Regions from separate parts of the Methylophilus sp. DMC16 genome, predicted to be linked through region 2. Evidence: predicted binding sites of a transcription regulator. Region 2 holds the regulator's gene; each other region holds the start of a gene.
What was found. The regulator sigma-54, encoded in region 2, starts transcription at its own class of promoters, with help from an activator protein. The targets are predictions, from matches to a motif close to TGGCACNNTTCCTGCT.
Positions count from the first base shown of each region.

Region 1: the regulator sigma-54 is predicted to act here: its motif matches at 4,646-4,661, upstream of ppc (phosphoenolpyruvate carboxylase).
Region 3: the regulator sigma-54 is predicted to act here: its motif matches at 2,287-2,302, upstream of ACT53D_RS14045 (glycogen/starch/alpha-glucan phosphorylase).

Region 1 is NZ_JBQUZC010000001.1:218,489-226,565, forward strand. It holds gene ACT53D_RS01045 (M16 family metallopeptidase) at 1-277, shown strand, start outside; gene ACT53D_RS01050 (M16 family metallopeptidase) at 310-1,635, shown strand; gene ACT53D_RS01055 (PLDc N-terminal domain-containing protein) at 1,696-1,893, opposite strand; gene rsmD (16S rRNA (guanine(966)-N(2))-methyltransferase RsmD) at 2,030-2,590, shown strand; gene coaD (pantetheine-phosphate adenylyltransferase) at 2,647-3,135, shown strand; gene ACT53D_RS01070 (YfhL family 4Fe-4S dicluster ferredoxin) at 3,170-3,424, shown strand; gene gloA (lactoylglutathione lyase) at 3,485-3,892, shown strand; gene ACT53D_RS01080 (hypothetical protein) at 3,885-4,139, shown strand; gene ACT53D_RS01085 (hypothetical protein) at 4,147-4,368, opposite strand; gene ppc (phosphoenolpyruvate carboxylase) at 4,692-7,472, shown strand; gene ACT53D_RS01095 (CsbD family protein) at 7,592-7,795, opposite strand; gene ACT53D_RS01100 (lipoprotein-releasing ABC transporter permease subunit) at 8,022-8,077, shown strand, end outside.
Region 2 is NZ_JBQUZC010000003.1:86,817-94,893, forward strand. It holds gene ACT53D_RS11860 (anhydro-N-acetylmuramic acid kinase) at 1-548, opposite strand, end outside; gene tyrS (tyrosine--tRNA ligase) at 673-1,911, shown strand; gene ACT53D_RS11870 (RNA polymerase factor sigma-54) at 1,957-3,501, opposite strand; gene lptB (LPS export ABC transporter ATP-binding protein) at 3,508-4,251, opposite strand; gene lptA (lipopolysaccharide transport periplasmic protein LptA) at 4,260-4,874, opposite strand; gene lptC (LPS export ABC transporter periplasmic protein LptC) at 4,933-5,556, opposite strand; gene ACT53D_RS11890 (KpsF/GutQ family sugar-phosphate isomerase) at 5,582-6,583, opposite strand; gene ACT53D_RS11895 (cation:proton antiporter) at 6,808-8,077, shown strand, end outside.
Region 3 is NZ_JBQUZC010000003.1:524,452-532,528, reverse strand. It holds gene ACT53D_RS14045 (glycogen/starch/alpha-glucan phosphorylase) at 1-2,238, opposite strand, end outside; gene ACT53D_RS14040 (OmpP1/FadL family transporter) at 2,396-3,658, opposite strand; gene ACT53D_RS14035 (hypothetical protein) at 4,003-5,037, opposite strand; gene ACT53D_RS14030 (HEPN/Toprim-associated domain-containing protein) at 5,116-6,399, opposite strand; gene ACT53D_RS14025 (antibiotic biosynthesis monooxygenase family protein) at 6,505-6,846, opposite strand; gene ACT53D_RS14020 (hypothetical protein) at 6,868-7,395, opposite strand; gene htpG (molecular chaperone HtpG) at 7,700-8,077, opposite strand, start outside.

The sequences.
Region 1 (8,077 bases), on a different contig from region 2:
TGAGCTGCATCGAGTGAAAGCCGCGGTCATTGCCGCCGATGTCTACAAACGTGACTCCATGTTTTATCAGGCCATGCAGATCGGCCAGCTGGAAACCATGCATTACCCTTTATCCTTGCTACAAACCAATGCGTCACGCGTGCAGGCGGTCACCTCTGAACAAGTGCAGGCCGTGGCTAAAAAATATCTGGTCGCAGACCAAATGACGCTGGTCAGCCTGGACCCACAACCGATGGATCCTAACCAGAAGTCCGCCGGTCGGCCGCATCAACATTAATCCGTTCTTTGAACGTTTGATTTGGGAATTTCATGAAAGTCGTTACTTTATTTAAACACCGGGTATTCAACACCGTCTTGTTGATCAGCCTGCTACAAGGCTATGCCAGCCTGGCATGCGCCGCACTGAATATTCAGCACTGGACCACCGCGGAGGGCAGCGAAGTCTATTTTGTTGAAAATCATGCCTTGCCCATGATGGATGTCAGCATCAATTTTCGTGCAGGCAGCGCTTATGACCAGCCAGACAGCAGTGGCGCCGCCGCGTTAACCCATCATGTGATGGGTATGGCCGCGGGCGGGTTGGCAGAGGAAACGCTGACTAACCGCTTTGCCGATGTGGGCGCGGTGTTGGGGGGCAGTTTTGATGCAGACCGCGCCAGCTTCAAGTTACGTACTTTGACCAGCGAACAGCAGGCCGCACTGGACGCGTTTACGCTGGTGTTACACCAGCCGGATTTTCCTGAAGCCGTCGTGAGCCGTGAGCAAGCCCGTATTGTGGCCGCGTTGCAAGAGGCCGAAACGGAGCCGGATAGCATTGCGCAAAAAGCCTTTATGCAGGCGGTGTACGGCATGCATCCTTACAGCCTGGATCAAAACGGTGAAGTGGGTACGGTGCCATCGCTGACGGTGAGCCAGTTGCGGCAGTTTTATCAAAGCCACTATACGGCAAAGTCTGCCGTGATCGCCCTGATGGGGGATCTGACCCCGGATCAGGCCCGGCAAATTGCGCAGCGTCTGAGCGCCGGCTTGCCAGCAGGACCTGCGGTGGCCGATATCCCAGCCGTGCCAGCGTTGTCTGCGCCTAAACTGAAAAAAGTGCCGCATCCGGCCATGCAGGCACACATCCTGGTTGGTCAGCCTGGCAATAAGCGCGGCGATGCAGATTTCTTTGCGCTGTATGTGGGTAACTATATTTTGGGCGGCGGTGGCTTTGTGTCACGTCTGACCGAGGAAGTCCGTGAAAAGCGCGGTCTGGCGTATAGCGTGTATAGCTACTTTATGCCCATGAGTCAGTTGGGACCGTTCCAGATCGGGCTGCAAACCAAAAAAGAGCAAAGTGAAGAAGCGCTCAAACTGGTGATGGCCACCGTACAGAAATTTGTCGATCAAGGCGTGACAGAAAAGGAACTGGCTGCGGCCAAGGATAACCTGATTGGTGGTTTTCCCATGCGTATAGACAGTAATAGCAAGATTCTGGAGTACCTGAACATGATCGGCTTTTACAAGTTGCCGCTGGATTATCTGGATAGCTTTAATGACAAGGTCGCAGCCGTCACTGTGCAACAGGTGAATGATGCGTTCAAGCGCCGCATCCATCCTGAGCATTTTGCCACCGTGATTGTTGGTGCGGAATAACAAAAAGCCGGCAGTTTGCCGGCTTTTGCTTTTCTGTCTGATGCGGTGAGCGGGGTCAGATTAAGCCATGCGCTTTTTTCTCGCCAGCCAGTAGTATAAAAAGGCCCCCAGCAGGTTTAAAAAGAAAATCACCAGAAACCACACCAGCTTGTCTTCACTTTGATTGGCCAGGCAATCAATCAGCATCCATACCCAAAACAGTGACAGCGCCAGCGCGATCACGCCGCCCAGCAGACCAAAGCCAAATAAGAACTCCATAGCAATATTCCTTGATGAATTAACGAAATCATAACACGATGACTTGGGTGCACCCTCGGTTTAGCGCAGGCCATGGGTAGTCGGGATGCAAAATCTGGGATAATGCTGCTTTATTTATTCGAATCAACCACCGCTCATGAATCAGGTACGATTGAATGCCGGGAAATGGCGTAGCCGTGTGCTCAAGTTTCCCGATGCCGAAGGGCTACGCCCGACGCCAGACCGCGTGCGGCAAACCGTCTTTAACTGGCTGGGCCAGGATTTGACAGGCAAAACCTGCCTGGATTTGTTTGCGGGGACTGGCGCCCTGGGGTTTGAAGCGCTGTCTCGCAATGCCAAAGCGGTCACCATGCTCGAATTGGCCAAAGCGCCTTATGCAGCTTTGTGCCAGAACCAGCGTCTGCTGGAGGCGACCCAGGCCCGCATCCAGCAAATGGATGCCAGAACTTTTCTGAGCAGCAATCAACAGCCTTTTGACGTGATTTTTTGTGACCCGCCATATCGCCAAGATTGGCTGAGGCAATTGTTGCCCGTGCTGCCCAGACATTTGGCGCCTGAAGGCTGGCTATATGTTGAGGCCGAATATGCGTTAAAATCCGATGCATGCTGGCAGGTGGTCAAATCGGGCAAAGCGGGTCAGGTCTATTTTCACCTGCTGCAACCCGCGTCAGCCGATGCGGTTGCTGGCACGGATTAAGGCAATCAAGTCAGCGGCAGCCAGCAACGACACAACGACGATTACGGAAGCAAGCGATGAGTAAAACCAGAATTGCCGTCTATCCAGGCACCTTTGATCCCATCACCCTGGGGCATGAGGATATTGTGCGCAGGGCGGCCAAGCTGTTTGACCAGGTGATTGTGGCGGTGGCTGGCAGCACCAGCAAACAAACCTTGTTCAGCCTGCAAGAGCGGGTTGCGCTGGCAGAGTCGGTGTTTGCCGGCGATAACATCCGTGTGGTCGGCTTTGACGGTTTGCTCATGCAGTTTGTGCAGTCGCAGGGCGGGCAGATGGTGATCCGTGGCCTGCGCGCGGCCAGTGACTTTGAATATGAGTTTCAGTTGGCGGGCATGAACCGCAAGCTCTATCCCAAACTGGAAACCCTGTTCATGACCCCGGCGGAAGAGTTCATGTTTATTTCCTCCAGCCTGGTGCGTGAAGTGGCGCGCCTGGGAGGCGATGTGAACCAGTTTGTCTCACCAGGCGTCGAACGGGCAATCAAGCAAAAACTGGCGATTGCCTGAGTGATGGCGCCTCTGTAGCGATGTAAAGAAAATCATGGCTTTATTTATTACCGATGAATGTATTAACTGCGATGTGTGCGAGCCCGTGTGCCCGAATGAAGCCATCTCGCAAGGCGCAGAAATTTATGAAATCAACCCCGACTTGTGTACCGAGTGCGTCGGCCATTACGATAAACCGCAATGTCAGCAGGTCTGCCCGATCAGCTGCATTCCGCTAGACCCTGAGCGGCGCGAAACCAAGGAGCAATTGCTGGAGAAATATCAGCGCATTGTTGCCAAGCGGGGTTAAGCCGAGTGGACCGGTTACGTCCACAACAGATTAAAAAAATCAGAGATCAAGGAGACATCAATGCGGATTTTACATACCATGTTGCGCGTGGGCGATATGCAACGTTCCATCGACTTTTATACCGGCGTACTGGGCATGAAGTTAATCCGTACCCAGGATTATCCTGACGGCGAGTTTACACTGGCGTTTGTCGGCTATGGTAACGAGTACGACCACACCGTGCTGGAGCTCACCTACAACTACGGCAAAACCACTTATGACATGGGCACCGCCTATGGTCATATGGCGATTGAAGTGGATGACGCCTATCAAGCGTGTGAGCTGGTCAAGGCCAAGGGCGGTAAAGTGGTGCGCGAGGCGGGGCCGATGAAACACGGCACCATCGTCATTGCCTTTATCGAAGACCCGGATGGCTATAAAATCGAATTCATCCAGAAAGGGACGATTGAATATCCCAAGCATGTCTAACCGGACATTGTTATTGCAGGCAGTGAGGCTGGCGCAAGCCGGAGACTGGCATGGCGCACATCAGATTGCGCAGGTGTACAGTGATCCCACTGCCAACTGGATACATGCGGTATTGCATAAAATAGAAGGTGACCGTTGGAATAGCGAGTACTGGTATGCCAGAACCGGCGGTCATCAGTATGCAGATTTTGACAGCGACAGTGCGGCAGAGCTCGACGCGATCGCCCGCTGGCTGACGCCAGAATAGCGCTTATTTACTTGTGCTCTTCGTCGCTGCCCTGGCGACCCGTTGTAAAAATACCCCACAGTGATTGCGTAAACAAGCCGATCACGGTCCCAAACAGAAATAGCAGCAAGCCGATGATCAGGCACATCAGCAGCAAAAAGCCATCCTGCAGCCAAACGCTCTGCGCGGCCAACGATTGCCAGACGGACAGGATTTGTGCCATCCAATGATCGAGATTGATGCATTTCATCTGTCTATTATGCCTCAGGAAACGCCATGTGATGCATCGCTGCGGCGTCTTTGCTTGTGCAAATTTCCGCAAAACATCCATCAAACTCTGCGGCCTTGCCGTTTCAGGGCCTAATGGAAAGTCTGCGTTCAACGCGACTGTTGCCGATATGATTCGAGGCCCAAATCGGTGCACCGGTTTGCCTGTTGGCAGTGCATGGGAACCGCATCGTCTGAGCGGCTTGAGTTTCATTTCTTCCAATACGCTGATTTTAAAGTAAAAAAATCTTTTTTTTAGATGGCCTGCTTGTTGCTAGGGATAACCTAAGCTAGAGGAGAGGCATCATGATAAAAAAACTTGCAGCCGACGCCATGCTAACGGCGGAAATGCGGCTGTCCAACAATATTCAGTTGTTAGGTGATTTACTTGATCAGGCCATTCTGGAGGTGGAGGGCGAAGCGGTTGCGCAGAAAATTGCCGCCATCCGGCAAGCCGCATTGCGTTTTCACCAGAATCATGACCAGCAGGCTTCGTTAGATCTTGAGCAGTTGCTCGCTGACCTGAGTCTGGAGCATACGGTGCGCGTGGTGCGTGCACTGGCTTATTTCAAACATCTGGTGAATCTGGCCGAAGATCTTTACGGGCAGGAACTCGGCCATTGCCAGCAAAATACACCTGCGCCTGGCATGTTGTCGCACACGCTGGCACAAATCAAGGCCTCTGGCATCGCGCCGCAAAAAATCCAGCAACTGCTTCAGGACGCACTGATCTCACCGGTGCTGACTGCGCATCCGACCGAGGTGCAGCGTAAAAGTGTGCTGGACATTGAGCAGCTGATTGCGGAGTTGCTGGGGCAGCGTGGGCACATGGTGTCTGAGCGCCAACTGGCACGCAACAAGCTATTGTTGCAAGGTGCGGTGTCGGCCTTGTGGCAAACCCGCATGATGCGCTACTCCAAGCTCAGTGTGCTCAATGAGATTGAAAACGCACTGACCTATTACGAAAGTACCTTCTTACATGTGATCCCTGAAATCCTGCAGGATATCGAGCGCGACCTGGCAGATTGGCTGCCCGGCATGGACTTGCCAGGTATTTTGCGCATGGGTAGCTGGATTGGTGGCGACCGTGACGGCAATCCGTTTGTGAATGGCACCACCTTGCGCGACAGTGTGCGCCTGCAGGCTACCACCTTGTTCAAGTTCTATCTGCAAGAGCTGGCCGCGCTCAAGCGCGAGCTGGCTGTGTCCACGCGCGTGGTTGGTGTGGATGACGCAGTGTTGGCCTTGGCGAAAGCTTCGCGCGACCAGTCATCGCATCGGCTGGATGAACCCTACCGGCTCGCGCTTAATGGCGTGCATGACCGTTTGCTGGTGACCGCCAGCCATTTGCTACCCGATGCCAGCTGGAGTTTGCCGGAAGAAGTCGGCAACGAGCCTTACGAAGATCCTGAGGCCTTGCTGCACCCCTTGCAGACCATTGCCGATTCTTTGCGCCGTCACCATGGCGAGGCCTTGATTTATCCGCGGCTGGGCAAGTTGATTAAAGCCATCGTCACGTTTGGGTTTCATTTGGCCACCGTGGATATCCGCCAGTCCTCTGACGTGCATGAAGCGGTGATTAGCGAGCTGTTACATAAGGCGGGCTACGATTTTGACTACGCCAGTTTTAACGAGGAAGAGAAAATCGGCCTTTTGCTCGAAGAACTGAAGCAACCGCGCCTGCTGTTTTCGCCTTTTCAGCAATATTCCGAGCTGGTGCACAAGGAAATCGGCGTGCTGGAAGCCGTACGCGAGGTGCGCCAGCGCTTTGGTGAGCATGCGGTACGCCAGTATATTATTTCGCACACTGAAACCTTGTCTGACCTGCTGGAAGTGGCCTTGCTGCAACGTGAGGCTGGCTTGTTGCGCGGCGTGTGGGGCTCGGCCAATATTCAGGTTGATCTGAATATCGTGCCACTGTTTGAAACCATTGCCGACTTGCGCGACGCGCCCATGATCATGGGCAAATGGCTGAGCCTGATCGGCATCCGGCATGTGATCCGTTTCCAGGGCAATGAGCAGGAAGTCATGCTGGGCTATTCGGACAGCAACAAGGATGGCGGTTTTTTGACCTCGAACTGGGAGTTGTATAAAGCGGAAATTTCGCTGGTGGAACTGTTTAACCAGGCCAACGTCAAGTTGCGCCTGTTCCATGGCCGTGGCGGCACGGTTGGCCGCGGCGGTGGCCCAACCTATCAGGCCATCATGGCGCAACCCATCGGCACCGTCGATGGCCAGATTCGCCTGACCGAACAGGGCGAAATCATCTCCACGCGTTATGCAGACCCGGTGGTCGGCCGCCAGCATCTGGAAACCCTGATTGCGGCGACGCTGGATGCCACCTTGTTCCCGGCCGACCAGCTGGAGCCCGCCAAACGGCGTGCGTTTGAAAGCGTGATGGAAGCCCTCTCAGCCACCGCGATGACCAGCTACCGTAGCCTGGTTTATGAAACCCCGGGCTTTGCCGATTACTTTTTCAATACCACGCCGATTGAGGAAATTGCCGGACTCAATCTGGGGAGCCGGCCCGCCGCGCGCAAATCGACGCGACGGATTGAGGATTTAAGGGCGATTCCGTGGGGATTCTCATGGGGGCAGTGCCGCTTGCTGCTGCCAGGCTGGTATGGTCTGGGCAGCGCCATTCACCAGTTTTTAGCGCACGATCCAGCCTTGAAGCAGGCACGTCTGGAAATGTTGCTGGAGATGCAGGCACACTGGCCGCTGTTTAATACCCTGATTAACAACGTCGACATGGTGCTTGCGAAAACAGACCTGATCGTGGCGCGCCATTATGCCCATTTGCTGGCTGACAAGGCCTTGCGCGAAGAAATTTTCAGCCGCATTGCGCACGAACACAAACTGACCACCGACGCGGTCAATCTGCTGCTGGGCACCACGCAACGTCTGGCCACTCAGCCGGTGATCGCCAAATCCATCCGCGACCGCTTGCCCTATCTGGATCCGCTTAATCACTTGCAGGTAGAAATGATACAGCGTTACCGCAATGGCGAAACTGATGAAAAACTCAAGTGGGCCATTCCGCTGACCATTAATGGCATTGCTACCAGTTTGCGCAATACAGGTTAAGGCCTGGTAGGCAGATACAACGCAGGACAAGCTGGGCTTGTCCTGCGGGGCGTCACTGCTTAGACAATGATGCTAAAACGCCAAGCGTTACATCATGCTAAGTGGGTATGGCACAGGCCTTAGTGGCGGTGTTTGTCTTCCCAGGCTTTGAGCTGTTTCTCGGCTTCATCCTTGGTGATGCCATAGCGTTCCTGGATTTTGCCTGCGACCTGGTCGCGTTTGCCTTCGATCACATCCAAGTCATCATTGGTCAGTTTTCCCCATTGTTCTTTGACTTTGCCTTTAAGCTGCTTCCAGTTGCCTTCGAAAATGTCTTTGTTCATCTCGAGTCTCCTATGATTACATTCTTGATTTAGATCGTTGTGTCAGTCGATGTACATGCCATCGACCTGAGTGCATCTTAAAGGCAAGCTTGCCCGGGTTCAGTCGGCCATGCCCGCATTTTTGGGTCGGATTTGGCTGACAAACTGTTGAGGGGCGCCTGGGTTGAGTTGCGCTTTCAATGTGGGCAGGTATCGCGATGCCATTAAAAGCTGTTAAGATGCGGCCATGAAGAATGACACCTTTTTCAGCGCGCTCGCGCGGCGCCTGCCTTATGAGTTTTG
Region 2 (8,077 bases):
AAGTTGGCAATGCCGCCGATATTAATGATGACGCGATGCCTGTCTGCACTCGTAAACACCGCCTGGTGAAAGGCCGGCACTAACGGTGCACCTTGGCCGCCAGCGGCAATATCGCGACTTCTGAAGTCGCCAATGACCGTGATCCCTGTTAATTCTGCCAAGCGGGCATGGTTGCCCAATTGTATGGTGTATGCCATGCCCTCTGCCAGTGTCGGACAGTGCCGGATGGTCTGGCCATGGCAACCGATGGCTGTCACGGCCTCGGCACGGATGTCGGCGAGCTTAAGCAGTTGCTTGACGGCTTGCGCGTAGAGTTCTGCGAGCTGGTTAGCAACCACTGCGGCCTCGTGTAACTCGTTATTGGCGGGCGTGTGCAAGGCCAGTAGACGCTGTTTAAGCGCGTCAGGGTAGGGCAGAAAATAGGTGGCCGTTTGTGTCAGTTGCTCGCCCCGTTGCGAGGTGAGCACGGCATCCACCCCGTCCAGGCTGGTACCGGACATCAGTCCAATAAACAAACGTGGCTGGGAGCGATCGGCAGAAACTTGCATGGGTGCCATTTTAACACTGCTCCAGCCGCGCTTACAGAAATGCATGGGATTACGTTAAAATAGCTGTTTTACTTATTTGAGACGGTGCCATCAGTGCGCATCGTTGTATTTGACGGATACCCGCATGACCGATACCAAACAACCCTCATCTGAAGTGCCAGCATTGAGCCCAGAAATTGCCAAGGCGTTGGCCATTATCAAGCGTGGCGCAGATGAGTTACTGATCGAGCAGGAGCTGGTCGAGAAACTGAAAACAGGCAAGCCGTTACGTGTGAAAGCAGGCTTTGACCCTACCGCGCCCGACTTGCACCTGGGTCATACCGTCCTCATTAATAAATTGCGCCAGTTGCAGGATCTGGGCCATCAGATTTTATTCCTGATCGGTGACTTTACCGGCATGATTGGTGACCCAACGGGCAAAAGCGCCACCCGTCCACCCTTAACCGTGGAGCAGGTCAAGGCCAACGCCGATACCTATGCCGCACAAGTCTTCAAAATACTGGATCCCACCAAAACCGAGATTGTTTTTAACTCCAACTGGTTAAGTGAACTCGGTGCGGCGGGGATGATCAAGCTGGCTGCCAGCCATACCGTGGCCCGCATGCTGGAGCGGGATGACTTCTCCAAACGCTTCAAGGGTAATCAACCGATTGCGATTCACGAGTTTCTGTACCCGTTACTGCAAGGATATGATTCGGTGGCCCTGCAAGCGGATCTTGAGCTCGGTGGTACCGACCAGAAGTTTAACCTGCTCATGGGGCGTGAGTTGCAAAAGCAGGCCGGCCAGTCGCAGCAATGTGTGCTGATGATGCCGTTGCTGGAAGGGTTGGATGGCGTCAATAAAATGTCTAAATCACTCGGGAACTACATTGGCATTAGCGAGGCGCCAGAGACTATTTTTGCCAAGATCATGTCGATTTCAGATGAACTGATGTGGCGCTATATTGATTTGCTGTCTTTTGCGACGCTGGAAAACATTGCCGAATGGAAGGCGCAAGTCGCCAGTGGCGCAAACCCCCGCAATATCAAGGTCGGCTTCGCGCAGGAAATTGTGGCGCGTTTCCATGGTCAAGCCGCGGCTGAAAAAGCCTTGCAGGACTTCCAGACCCGTGCCAAAGGCGGCATCCCGGATGACGTGCCCGAAGTTGAAGTGACCATTGAAGGCGAGAGCATCGGCATTAGCCAATTGTTAAAACAGGCGGGCCTGGTTGAAAGCACCAGTGAAGCCATGCGCGCAGTGCAGCAAGGCGGCGTCAAGCTCGACAGCGTCAAGGTGGATGATAAGAATCTGCCTTTGACAAAAGGCGTGACAGTGATCGCACAGGTGGGCAAACGTAAATTTGCCAAGATCACAATCAGGTGATTTGAGCTGAGAAACAAAAAAGGCCGCATCTGCGGCCTTTTTTGTTTAGAGCGTTTTGCGCAAGTTCGCGGGAGGAATATTCAGGGACTCGCGATATTTGGCTATGGTACGGCGGGCAACGACGATGCCTTGTTGTGCCAGTGTGTCGGTGATCTGGTTGTCCGACAAAGGCTTTTTCGGGTTTTCTTCGGCCACCATTTGCTTGATCAAGGCGCGGATGGCGGTGGCAGAGCAGGAGCCGCCTGCATCTGTGGCCACTGAGCTGCCAAAGAAGTATTTGAGTTCATAGACGCCACGCGGTGTGAGCATATACTTATGCGTGGTGACGCGGGAAACTGTGCTTTCATGCAAGTCGAGTTCTTCGGCGATTTCACGCAGTACCAGTGGCCGCATGGCAATTTCACCATGTTCAAAGAAGTTGCGCTGGCGATCTACAATGGCTTGTGACACGCGCAAAATGGTCGAGAAGCGCTGCTGGATATTTTTAATCATCCACTTGGCTTCCTGCATCTGGCTTTGCAGGTATTGGCCTGAACTCTCGCGGTTGCGCTTGAGGATGTCCGCATACATCTGGTTGATGCGCAGTTTGGGGATCACGCCATCATTTAAGGAGGCGACCCAAATACCCTTGATCTTTTTAACCACCACATCGTGCTGGATAAAGTGATCGTGACTAAAGCTGGAAAACTCGCTGCCGGGTCTGGGGTTTTGCTGGCGGATCAGGTGCTGCGCCGCCTTGAGTACCGCTTCATCGCAACCAAGCACCTTGCGCAGTTTGACAAAGTCTTTGTTGGCCAGCAGCGCCAGGTGGTCTTTGGCAATGGCAATGGCGGTTTGCAAGTGTGGCGTTTCTTGCGGCAAACGCGTCAGTTGCAAGAGCAGGCACTCGCGTAAATCGCGCGCACCAACGCCTACAGGGTCCAGGTTCTGGATCAGTTTGAGTGCGGTTTCCAGTTCCAGCAGCTCGACCTCAAGTTCGAGTGGCAAGTGCTCCACAATCTCCTGCAGATCTTGCTCCAGATAGCCATCATCAGTGATGCTATCCAGTAGCAGTTTGACCAGGCTCATGTCACGTTGCGATAAATGTGCCAGTTGTATCTGATCAATCAGATGCTCGCGCAAACTGATGCTGGTGGTTTCCTGTCTGGAAAAGTCACTGTCTTCGTCTTCCTGATGATTGCGTCCGGCTTCGTCCCAGTTGCTGGTGCTGCCAAACTCTTCATAATCATCTTCAAACTCTGGCGGCGTGAATTCCTCGTTTAAATTGGGCAGGTCGCTCTCGCTCCCGCCCAGCTCATCGTGCAAGTCTTCACGCAGACTTTCTGCCGGTGCGGTGATCTCTTGCTGCGTTGCCATGTCAAACGAGCTGGCATCTGTCGGCTCAGCTTCTACAGTGGGGGGAGGCGGTGTGTTATCTTCAAACTCGCCTTCTTCACCGTCTGACATTTCCAGTAACGGGTTTTCCTGCAGGATGGTTTCCAGTTCCTGGTTCAGTTCCAGCGTGGAAAGTTGCAGCAAACGGATCGATTGCTGCAGCTGCGGCGTCAGCGCCAGATTTTGCGAAATACGTAATTGCAGGTTCTGTTTCATGACGGATTACAGCCTAAAATTCTTGCCCAGATACACTTCACGCACACCTTCGTTCTGAATGATTTCATCGGGCGTGCCTGCTGCAAACACAGCGCCTTCATTGACAATATAAGCGCGGTCACAGATGTCCAGCGTTTCGCGCACATTGTGGTCGGTGATTAAAATACCAATATTCTGACTGCTCAGGTAGCGGATGATTTTCTGGATTTCGATCACCGCAATCGGATCAATCCCGGCGAACGGTTCATCCAGCAAAATAAATTTAGGGTCTGTGGCCAGGCAGCGCGCAATTTCAACGCGTCGACGTTCGCCGCCAGACAAGCTGACGGCCTGACTGTTGCGGATGTGCTGGATATGCAATTGATCCAGCAAGGACTCAAGCCTCGCCTCACGCTGCTCTTCCGTATAGGGACGGGTTTCAAGAATGGCGAGGATGTTGTCGGTTACGCTGAGCTTGCGGAAAATGGATGCTTCTTGGGGCAGATAAGCCAGGCCCATGCGCGCGCGCTCATGCATGGGCGCGCGGCTCACGTCGGCGCCATTCAGCGTAATGTTGCCTTCATCCAGTGCAACCAACCCGACAATCATGTAAAAGCTGGTGGTTTTGCCTGCCCCGTTGGGACCCAGCAAGCCGATCACTTCGCCACTGCGTAACTCAAGCGTCGTGTTTTTGACCACGGTACGGCCCTGATAGGTTTTTTTCAGGCGGTTAACCTGCAAATGGTTCTGATCTGCTGCCATGGTTTCCATCTTTATGCTTACTCTTTGCCTTGCTCACCAGTGTTTTCGGCAGGGGCAGGTTCGACCTTGAGTTGCAAGGAGCGATTCATCCGTAACCCCTGTTGAGAGGTTGGCTTGTTGTCAATGACAGGTGGTGTGGTTTTATTTTTAGGCTGTATGGTGGCCTTGACGCGGCTGCCAGCCGTCCCGTTCGGGTTGGCTTTGGTGCCGCCAATCACCTCGGCATACTCGGCGTTGGCGTCGTAGCTGATGTAGTCCCCGGTCACGATGTCTTCACCACGTTTAACCCAGGCATTGGTATACAGTTGCACTTTATCCATGCGGGCGTTGTATTCGATACGTTGACCACTGCCTTGCATCCACTCGTCTTTACCGGTACGTTTTTGCTTGAATGTGGTGGGGTTGCCGGTACAGGTGCTATGTTGAAAGCCGTCCTGATCCTCGCGTACGATCATTTTGTCCGCCTTGATTTGCAAAGTGCCCTGATTAAGAATCACGTTGCCCGTGTAGATACTGATTTTTTTAGCATCGTTCACGGTCACGGTATCCGCTTCAAGCTCTATCGGTTGATCTCGGTCAGATTCTTCGGCCAGCACACTCAGCGGCATGGACAATAGCGCCCATACGCTCATGCAGATCGCTAAAAATAAGGGCTTGTGCGTGTTCAACTCATTTCTCCATAATCAACGGTCATTGGCGTTCTGTGTTTGACGCCTGGGCCGGGCTTGCCAAATTGCTGGCGACGGGTGGACGCTCATAATGCACATGCACCCGGTTAAACAATTGCATGGTATCAGCCCGGTTATCAAAACGCATGCCCGTGCCTGTAATCACTGTCGCCGGTTTTTGGCGGATGATCACCGACTGGTCTGTGTGTGCCACCTCGGTATCCGGCTCCAGCCAAAGCCGCTCGGTTTGCATTTGTGTTTCTGGCTTGGTGGCAGAGGCTTGGCGGATCACCTTGACCTGATTGCTAAACTCCACCAGTTTACCATTGGCAGAAACACGTCCATGCTGACCATAAATTTGCGTGTAAGGCTTGTTCAGGCCAAACTGGGTAAAGCGTGGCCGCTGCAATTCTGTATAGTCATTGGCAGGAAAGTGGCGCATTTTTGCGGCCGCCAGCACATATTTGGTATTGCCGGACGCATCCGTGCGGGTACTCACAAAGTTGTACAACATGTAGTCCGGCGCTTGGCGATTAAGTATGTTCATTTTGAGTGCTTGCTCTTGTACATTCTGGTTAATCCAGAAGGTCAGCAGCGCCAGCAACAGCATTAACGCAATCGGCAACAAAATGGGGTGTTTAAGCATGCCTGAATTCTAATGCCTGTTTAAGCTAAACGACTTTGGCTTTCAATAAGTCATGCATATTGAATGCCCCTACCAACTGCCCTTGGGCATCTACTGCCAAAAAGCCATTTATTTTGTGCTGCTCCATCATGTTAACTGCTTCAACCGCCATCTGATTCGTCTCCAGCAAATACGGCTGTTTGTTCATCACGGTATCAATGGATGCCTGTGGATTGTTCTTGCCCTGCATAAACAAGCGGCGCAAATCGCCATCGGTAAAAATGCCTATTGGGCGTTGCGCGTGGTCCACAATAGCCGTGAAGCCCATGCCCTTAAGTGAAATTTGCGTGATGGCTTCCTGAATGGAGGCGTGTTGATCAATTTGGGGCACGGCCGCGCCGGTACGCATGACATCCCTGATGCGCACCAGTAGCCGTCTGCCCAAGCTGCCACCGGGATGCGAACGGGCGAAGTCTTCGGCAGTGAACTCACGCAAATCGAGCACGCAGAGTGCTAAAGCATCGCCAAGGGCCAAGGCCGCTGTCGTGCTGGCTGTGGGAGCCAAGCCGAGTGGGCAAGCCTCATGGCTCACGGCAGCACTCAAATGCACTTCCGACTCACGTGACAAGGTGGAGTCTTCGCTGCCCGTGATGCTCAACACCCGAGCACCGATGCGGCGGATCGCCGGCAAAATATTAATAATTTCATCACTCTCGCCAGAGTTGGACAGCGCGATCACCACATCTTCTGCCGTAATCATGCCCAAGTCGCCGTGGCTGGCCTCGGCCGGGTGCATGAAAAACGCCGGTGTGCCGGTACTGGCCAAGGTGGCCGCAATTTTGCCGCCGATATGGCCGGATTTGCCCATGCCCGTGACCACCACCCGGCCCTTGCAGGCCAGAATCATATGGACGGCGGCCTCAAAAGCCGAGCCAATGCGGTCTGCCAGATGCCTGATCTCATCGGCTTCGTGCAACAACACCCCTCGTGCGCGCGACACGATATCGGGTGTTTTAACAAGATGGATGCCGGAATTTGCTGTCATCATGGCGGGTAAGTATAACAAGCGAGTTGCCTGACAATAAAGTAAAACACCCTTTTTTTACGGTTTTTTTATTCTCAGGCACATTTTTTGCATAAAACAAAGTTTTGTGGCACGATGCATCATCCTGAAACAATTGCGTTTCATAATAGACCTTGACCCTTCAGCGCTGGCTGATGGCGATCAAACCCCTGTTTGACCGGCTTGGTATAAATGCGTTAGAGCTTTGCATGTTTGATTCCCTGATACATCTTTTATTACTGCTGACCAGCTCGGTCTTCGCCGTGGGCTTGTTCCGCATCCTCGGCTTGCCTGCCATGCTGGCCTATTTTGTCATCGGCATCGTGCTGGGCCCGCACGCCCTGGGCTTGCTGGAGGACGAAGAGTCCGGTCGCCAGGTGGCCGAGTTTGGTATCGTGTTTTTGATGTTTAGCATCGGTCTCGAGTTTAGTCTGCCTAAGCTGTATGCCATGCGAAAAACGCTGTTCGGGCTAGGGGGCGGACAGGTCGTGCTGACCTTGCTGGCCAGTCTGGTGCTGGGCAAAGTGGCCGGGCTCAGCCTGACTTCTGCTTTTATCATTGGTGCGGCCATCACCATGTCCTCGACCGCGATTGTGTCCAAAATTCTGATGGAGCGTGTAGACCTGAACTCCAGACATGGTCGTCTCAGTATCGGCGTGCTGCTATTCCAGGATCTGGCCGTGATTCCGATTCTGGTATTGATCCAGACGCTAGGCTCGCACAGCGACAATTGGCTGGATGTGCTGGGGCTGACGCTGTTCAAGTCGTCTGTGCTGCTGTTTTTACTGTTCAAGTTCGGGAAAAACATCCTTAACTTCTGGTTTGAGCTGGTGGCCAAACAGCGCTCACGCGAGTTGTTTGTGCTCAATGTGCTGATGGTGACCCTGCTGATGGCGGCAGCCACCAACTATGTCGGCTTGTCCTTTGCGCTGGGGGCCTTTGTCGCCGGGATGCTGATTTCCGAGACCAAATACCGATATCAGGTTGAATCAGATATTGCGCCTTTCCGCGATATCTTGCTGGGTCTGTTTTTTATCAGCGTCGGCATGCTGCTCGACGTTTCCGTATTGATCAATCATATTGTATTGATTGTTTTCCTGTTAGCCCTGTTCCTGGTGTTCAAGATTGGCCTGATTGCCTTTTTAACCAAGTTGTATGGCTTTGAGATGGGCGTGGGTGTCCGTACCGGCATTATTCTTGGCCAGGCGGGGGAGTTCAGTTTTGTGGTGCTGGCCCTGGGCTTGCAAACGCATTTGATTGACGGGGAGTCCCTACAGCTGGTGCTGTCCGTGGCAGTTCTTTCTATGCTAGTGGCGCCGTTCATTATTCAATATAACGGCAGGATTGCGCGCAAACTGGTCAAGAGTTATACGCGTAATAGCTACAAGGTGGTGGAGACTATTCAGGAGCACAGCCTCGATTTGCGCGATCATGTCATCATCTGCGGCTATGGTCGCAGTGGCCAGTATCTGGGCCGCT
Region 3 (8,077 bases), 440 kb from region 2:
GGCGATCATATCAATCACCTGCTTGAGTTCGGCATTGCCATGGTAATAATCCCACGGGTTGTAGCCGCTGGCTTTCAGCTGCGCCACTTCTGGTGTGGTAAGGCCAAAAATAAAGATATTTTCACTGCCGACCTCTTCCATGATCTCCACATTGGCGCCATCCAGCGTACCTATGGTCAAGGCCCCATTGAGCGCCATTTTCATATTACCGGTGCCACTGGCCTCGGTGCCTGCGGTCGAAATTTGCTCGGATAAGTCGGCGCCCGGGAACAGGATTTCTGCCGCACTGACCTCGTAGTTAGGATAAAACACCACTTTCAACTGGTCTTTGACCGCCGGGTCGTTATTGATCATCACCGCCACATCGTTGATGAGGCGGATGATCTGCTTGGCCAACCAGTAGCCAGGCGCCGCCTTGCCTGCAAAAATGATCACCCGTGGCGTGTGATGGCTGGCATGACCGCTACGAATCCGGTTATACAGCGTGATCACATGCAGCACATTGAGCAACTGGCGCTTGTACTCATGAATACGCTTGATTTGCACGTCAAACAAGGCATCCGCGCTGACCGCAATACCCGTCTTCTGCAAAATCTTGTCGGCCAGGCGCTGCTTATTAGCCTTTTTCACTTCGCGGAACGCTTTTCTGAACGCCGCATTCTCGGCAAACGGCTCAATCTGCTTGATCAGGCTCAGGTCCTTCTGAAAGCCGGTGCCAATATGCTTGGTCAGCAATTCTGTCAGCAAAGGGTTGGCCTGGTTCAACCAGCGGCGTGGCGTGATGCCATTGGTCACATTGGTGAACTTGCCAGGATAAATTTTGTTGAAGTCAGCAAACAGCGTGGTTTTCAACAACTCGCTGTGCAGCTCGGCCACGCCGTTCACGGTATGGCTACCGACAATCGCCAGATGCGCCATGCGCACACGGCGGCCGTGAGTTTCATCGATGATGGACACACGTTGCAACAAGCCGGTATCGCCCGGGAAGTGCTGGTTCACCATTTGCAGGAACTGGTGATTGATCTCGTAAATAATCTCGAGATGACGAGGCAACAATTGTCCAAACATGTCCACCGACCAGGTTTCCAGGGCTTCTGGCATCAAAGTGTGGTTGGTGTAGGCAAACATTTTGGTGACCAGCGTCCACGCACGGTCCCAAGGCAAGTGATAATGATCGACCAATTGATGCATCATTTCGGCCACGGCAATCGCTGGGTGGGTATCATTCAACTGAATGGAGACCTTGTCAGGCAAGGTGTTCCAATCCGAGTTGTAATTGGTAAAGCGATGCAAAATATCCTGTGTAGAGGCCGAAACAAAGAAGTATTGCTGCTTGAGGCGCAACACCTTGCCCGACTCGGAGGTGTCATTTGGATAGAGCACTTGCGAGATGGTTTCGGCACCGTGACGGCCTTCTACAGATTTTTCGTAGTTACCTTCGTTAAACGATTTCAAGTCAAACTCATTGGTAGCCTTGGCAGACCATAAGCGTAGATTATTCACAGTCTGCGTGCCATAGCCAGGCACAGGTACGTCATAAGGCATGGCGACCACCGATTCATGATCGACCCAGTGATGTTCCACGCCACGTTCGGTGTGTACATGCAACACGCGGCCATAAAACTTCACCTCGCAAGTATGCTCGGGGCGCTGAATCTCCCAGATATTCTGATACCGCAACCAGTTATCAGGATTTTCTTTTTGCTGGCCCTTCTCGATGGTTTGCCTAAACATGCCGTAGTCGTAACGGATGCCATAGCCGGTAGCGGGAATATCCATGGTCGCCATCGAGTCGACAAAACAGGCAGCCAAGCGGCCCAGGCCGCCATTACCCAAAGCCGCATCAGGCTCCATCTCGGCCACGCCTTCCAGCTTTTGGCCAATCTCCTGCAAGCCTCCGCTTAGATCGGGTGCAATGCCCAAATTCAGTGCGGCGTTTGACAGCATGCGGCCAATCAAAAACTCCAGAGATAAATAATAAACGCGCTTGGTATTGGCGTCTCGATAAGCATCACGTGTATTCACCCAGCGGCTCATCAAGTGGTCGCGCACGGTAAAAGCAGCGGTCTGATACCAGTCACGTGCCGTGGCCCAAGAGTTTGATTTACCAATAGAAAAAGTCAGGTGGTTACGCAACGCCTGGGGGATAGGCAATTGCTCCAGCAAAAACTCTTCAACCGGTTGCGCAGCTTCTACGGGTGTCTTGGATTTAGGTGTTTTTTTCACATTGGCAGTCATGCATCTTCCCCTTGAGTTTGATTCATTGAATTGCTTTCAGTTAGCAAAAGCAAAAAGCAAGCCTACAGCAAGAATGTGTCAGACATAAAAAAAGCCACAAAATTCTCATTGTGGCTTTGAATTATACTGCCGACCCAGGCAGAGATAAGCACGAAAACTAAAGTTTCCAGGTATAAGCAACCCCCAATGCGTCCTGATACATGCGCAGATTCGCCTCGCCGCCGCCAAAACCGCTAGGTGGAGCCCCCGGTGGAATCGAGTTTTGACCACGCACCGTATTTTCAAAGGCATGCGTGTAAGCAAACGAGACTTCCGATTGCGGACTCAGCACCCAAGTCGCGCCAATCGACACATGATCTTTCACCACGCCCGGCGCCAGAATATTAAACAGCGTATCGCCCGCTCTAATCGGCTGGTCCACATGGTTATAGCCTGCACGTAAAATCAACGCCGGGCTATATTGATACAACGCCCCGATTTTATACACCTTGGCATCCTGCCAGTTAAACCCGGCGCCATTATCGTTACCCAAACCATTGCTCAGGTTAGATAAAGAGGCGTTACCAATCGAATCTACCTCACTGTAATTGATGCGTTGAAAATCCCCGGCCAGTGTCAATGCCGGCGTCACTTTGACCGCCACGCCCACGCCATAGGTGGAGGGGATATCAAAGTCACCCTGCTCGGCAAACAAGCCCTTGTACTTGTCAAACCGGCTCATGTAAGTTCGGCTCTGATAAGTGGCCCCCAGCGTCACGGCATCCGTGATCTCACCCAGCCAGCCAATATGCACACCCGCCCCATAAGAATCATCATGACCATTGTTGGTCAAGTTAGCAGCTGAACTACTGGCATTGCTAAAGTTTTGCAGTCCCTTGGCTTCAAACCGCTGATAAGCCAGATTCAGGGAAACTCCTAGGGTGTGATGCTCATGCACCTTCCAGGTGACGGTCGGCGCCACAAACACCTGCGCCAAATCCACGCCCGTGCGGCGACCGTTACTGTTAAACAGCGGAATACCCTTTTTGTAGTCGGTATTCATGCCGCCATTACCGTAAACACTCACGCCCAGCGTCACATCCTCAGAATACTGCGTGTTGTAGCCTAGCTCTGGAATAAAGAAATTCTGGCTATCATTGCCTTTATAAGTCCCATTGGCCCCTGGCGCACCACTGCCTTCAATTTCCGATTCACGCACCGGCCTAAACCAAGTCACGCCCGCATCCACACGGCTCCCCACTTTACCCATGCCCGCCGGGTTGGCTGCCGCCGCCAGCGCATCTTGTGGCAAAGCGATGCCCACGCCACCCACGCCTTGAGAGCGAACACTATAGCCATGCGAAAAATAACCATCGGTCGCCCACGCATTACCAAACGAAAAAGCGACCGCTACCGGAATAATCTTTGACCACTTATACATCTCAATCCTTCAATAACCTTGTTGGATTGCAATATATCAAGCGATTAAAATTCCAATAAATAATATATAAAAATATATTTATAACTTAAAAATATAAAAGCCCGCGATGCGAGCTTTTATAAAATGACAATTTACCTAATAGAACATTGCCTATTTTTGAGAATGGATTGAACGAGTGGGCAACAAGTTGTCCACCCTACTCGGCTCTCGCATCCGAAGCAGAAGATACATGCGATAGAGCTACGCTCGGTCATGATGCCTAACGTCTGAATTCACCGACTTGCAGGGCTTTATGCGCAAGCTCAGATGAAGTGATCGATTCATGTTGTTCGAGGCGGTCGGCATCAATGTCTGCGCTCTATGAGCTCTCGCATTGGCACAGGCAACAAAGCACGAAGGCGGGATGAGATGCCCTGCTCATGACGTTGCCAGACTATTCCGAGATAGATGATAGCAAGACCAATTGCGGTTAAGACAACTGGGAACATCATGCTGTCCTTGAAGACCTCGTAAGCTAAGTGTCCGACATAGCCGGCCGAACCGAGCCCACCGAATACGGCGAATACTCGACGAGAAAGCATTGCTCCAATGACGAGCATCAGGAGGTTGATGCAAAGGTAGATGAACTTGTTCAACTCAGTATCCGAGCGCATCAGCGATAGCCCACACCATAATGCGAGTACTCCGAACAAGTAGAGCCAGAAGGGGTAATCCTTCTCATGGCTCGTACGCACATCTACCCAAAATGCCAGCAATACCATCAGAAGACCGAACCACAACGAAACGAATTTGCGTAGATCCCAGTTCGTGTCAGCTTCACCGAATAGAAAGGGCGTCAGGTCCATACTCATGTACCAGAGCGTTATGGCGACCGGCATTACCAGGAATGGCAAGCGATAGCGCCATAACATGACAGTGCCAGTGGCGAGGGTGCCGAGTTCCATGAGAATCCAGCGCCAATCGATGTGGGTGTGGTATTCACGGTATGTTCTTCCCTCCACCCAGAAGCCGAGTGCGGCCTGCAAGCCGTAAATCGCCAATGGTGTAAGCGCAACGACAAACGCGGCACCGATGCCTGCCGGGATAGCAAATCTCAGACGATTGAGTAGAAACTCCGTTAGCCATAGCCCTACTGCGGCGTAGACCAGTGCAATAGAGAAAAGTCCCCAACCGCCAAATCGCTCCCAGCCGAGCGTCATGAAGAGTGTCATCGCGCCGATGGCAATGAGACCACCGAGATAGTAGAGGATGTGTGTGAAGCGGAAGGACGGTGCGTCTGCCGTATGCTCAGATAGGAAGGCCCAAAGCGCATCGGCTTGGTCGGGGCGAATCACATCCCCAGCAGCAGCTTTGGCGAGAAGAGCGCGAGTAATGTTCATGAACACCCCGAACATTTGAATTCACCGGCCTGCGCGGCTTTTCGCGCAGGTCCGGTGGAATGATGGGTTGTGCATCTGTTAGTCGAAGGCATGGAAAATTACTTCGAGAATTGCTTTCAGGCCAGACCAGTCAAAGCGGTTGATCTCATCTGCAGATGACTTGCATCGTGCGATCTTTTCTCGGAATCGTTCTTGGATGCGCCCCTTGTACATCACTTCGCCTTGATACTTTCCCACTGATTCGACATAGCCTTTCCACTGAACGGGAAAGTCTTCGCCGTTGGCGAGTATGTCCTTTCCGAGATAGAGCTCAATACTGGCCGCCAAGCCATTGACATTGAGCGGAGCAAGACCGCTAGGGCCTAAGGTGGGATAGGCTTCCAGCGAGCTTAGATTGGGGTAGCTGCACACAGCAATGTTCTGCGGAAGTTGGAGTGAAGCAAGCGAGCGCCTTGCGTCGAATGCCGCAGTGTCATTGTCGAATACGGCAATTATTCTGTTTGAAATGCCCGCCGCGGCAAATGCCTTGACTGTTGTAACAAGGCTTCCCGCTCCGCCTTGAGGCCGAGCAGACGCAAAATCCAGAAAGGTGTAGTAATCGAAAAGGTGTGGATAAAGAAGCGCAAGTGCCTCTCGTAAAATCTCGACGTCAGTTGAACCTTCGGTGAGGATGATCCGAGCTGAATTTTCTGGGTGCCCTGCGGTAAGCGCGCGGGTTGAATTGGTGCAAACCGGTTCGTCTTCCTCGTAGTATCCAGCGTGCACCACCTCGGTAATATCCTGTACCACTTGGCTACTCTTGGGCACCAACTCACAAGCGACTCGAATAAAGGAGCGAAAGTCTGAACCTAGAAAGCCAAAAGCATAGTCTTCATTGTTACCCACAATTCTTTTCACGACGGGGTCAAGATTAGTGTTCGTGTCGCCAAGTTGCGAAGGCAGAATGCGCTGGGTTAGCACGGTGCGGAGTGCTTCCACATAGCGGTCAAATGTTAGATTAACGAAATAGTCAAGATCATCTCGGCACCAACCATCGTCATCGTCGTCAAGCCAGGATGTGTATTTTTCTACTTCCGATATACGTTTATCCTCAAACTCTTTACGAACCCGACGCATCGTAAAACCCATAACGTCGAGTCGCTCGATTGCCTTCCAGACTTCGCAGCAATAAGTGACTGCGACCTCATCTTGATCTTCATCTGGACTGACCTTTCCCCATACCAGTTCGTTTCTCTCGGAAACTTTCCTAGTAACGATGTGCTTATCGGACTCCTGGAACACAGTCATTACTTCCGGAATGACAAAACTTTTTGTCTCCAATATCGGGTAATCGTCGATTGAGAGGTCTGTGTAAGAACCCATATGCTTCAAACCAAGTAGAGGTCCAACGTTTGACGTGAGGGGCCGCCGTAGCCGCGAAGGGAACCCACAAGCGCAGCTTGTGGGCGGTCTCTCTCGACGAAATTGTTAGGCCGTAGGTTTGCCATATGCGCGCTCAACCTTTGCGACCCTGAGCTCATAATTTTCGTACCACTTGCGCTTACCCATTTCTTGTGCAGCCAAGTGTTCAACATTGGCCTTCCACGCGGCGATAGCTTCTGTAGAAGACCAGTATGAAACAGTGATACCAAAATCGTCGGAGCCTCGGACGCTTTCAGCGCCAAGAAACTCTGGCTGCTGGCCAGCAAGCTCAACCATTCGCTCTGCCATAATTTCGTAGCCTCCAACGCCCTCGGTTCTTTGAGACGAGAAGATCACCGCATAATACGGCGGTTTTGGGGTTTTGGCGAAAGGTGAAGAGAGACTCATGGTACTAGCCCAACGTTTGAATTAAGGGGCGCCTTTAGGCGTCCCGCTTGAATGATGGGTTAGAGGGAATTTTTGGCATATTTTCCAACTTTCTTCTGACACGGAGGCTGGTTGAGTTTGTTTTTTGTAAATAACTTCAAAAGTTTTAATTTGGTGATTGAGCCCATAATCTTTATATTTTGCGTAAAGTTGGCTACCTTTGAGCGATAGATGTTGAGTTGAGCTTGACTTACTTGGACTGTAGCTACTCACCAGACCATCCTCACTTCTTAAATTCTCACTAAATATTATTTTAGCTGAATTTCCTGAAACCTCTCCAACAACATGACCCGTTGAAATGTGCCCATTAAAAAATGCGTTGGACATCCAAGCACCACATAAAAGCTTGCCGCGTTGCTCAATGTGGAGTGTTGTTTCGACTACAAAAGTATCTGAAGCCGTGCCTGTATCTAGTTGATTTAGCCATTGTCCTGAGAATTCTACGGCTGCGAAAGCTGTAGAGCATTGCAGAAGAAAGACTGACAACATGAAAAAAGAAAGTTTTCTCAATTTACCTCTAATTATTAAGTAGCCGTCCTAATGACAGCGGGTAATAGAGCGTTGAAATTTTCATTTTTATATAAAACACAATCACTTGATTTAAGAATAGAGAGCGTATTTAAAGAGGTTAATTGCAACGAATCAGTTCTCGTTAATTTATTTAGTGAAAGATAATGCCACAGCCGATAAAAATCTACAAAATCGTTTTCCATAGCAAGATTACAGCTTACTCAGCTATGCTGAGACCTCTTAATTGCAAAACAAAAAAGCCACCTTTATTAGGTGGCTTTTCCAATGCGATAAATTCAAACAATTACAAAATCAAACTATTCATACGCTTAACAAAGCTAGCCGGATCTTCCAACTGGCCACCTTCTGCCAACAGCGCTTGATCAAACAGCACATGCGCATAATCGGCAAACTTGGCATCGTCGCTTTCAGCTTTCAGCTTTTCAACCAACCGGTGGGTCGGGTTAATTTCTAAAATCGGTTTGCTGTCAGGCGCTTTTTGACCAGCGGCTTTGAGGATACGTGCCAGGTTGCCGGACAAATCATGCTCGCCAGCCACCAAACAAGCAGGGGAGTCAGTCAGGCGGTGCGTCACTTTGACTTCTTTCACGCTCTCGCCCAGCGCGGTTTTAATGCGCTCGACCAGATCTTTGGCTTGTTCTTCAACCTGTTTTTGGGCTTC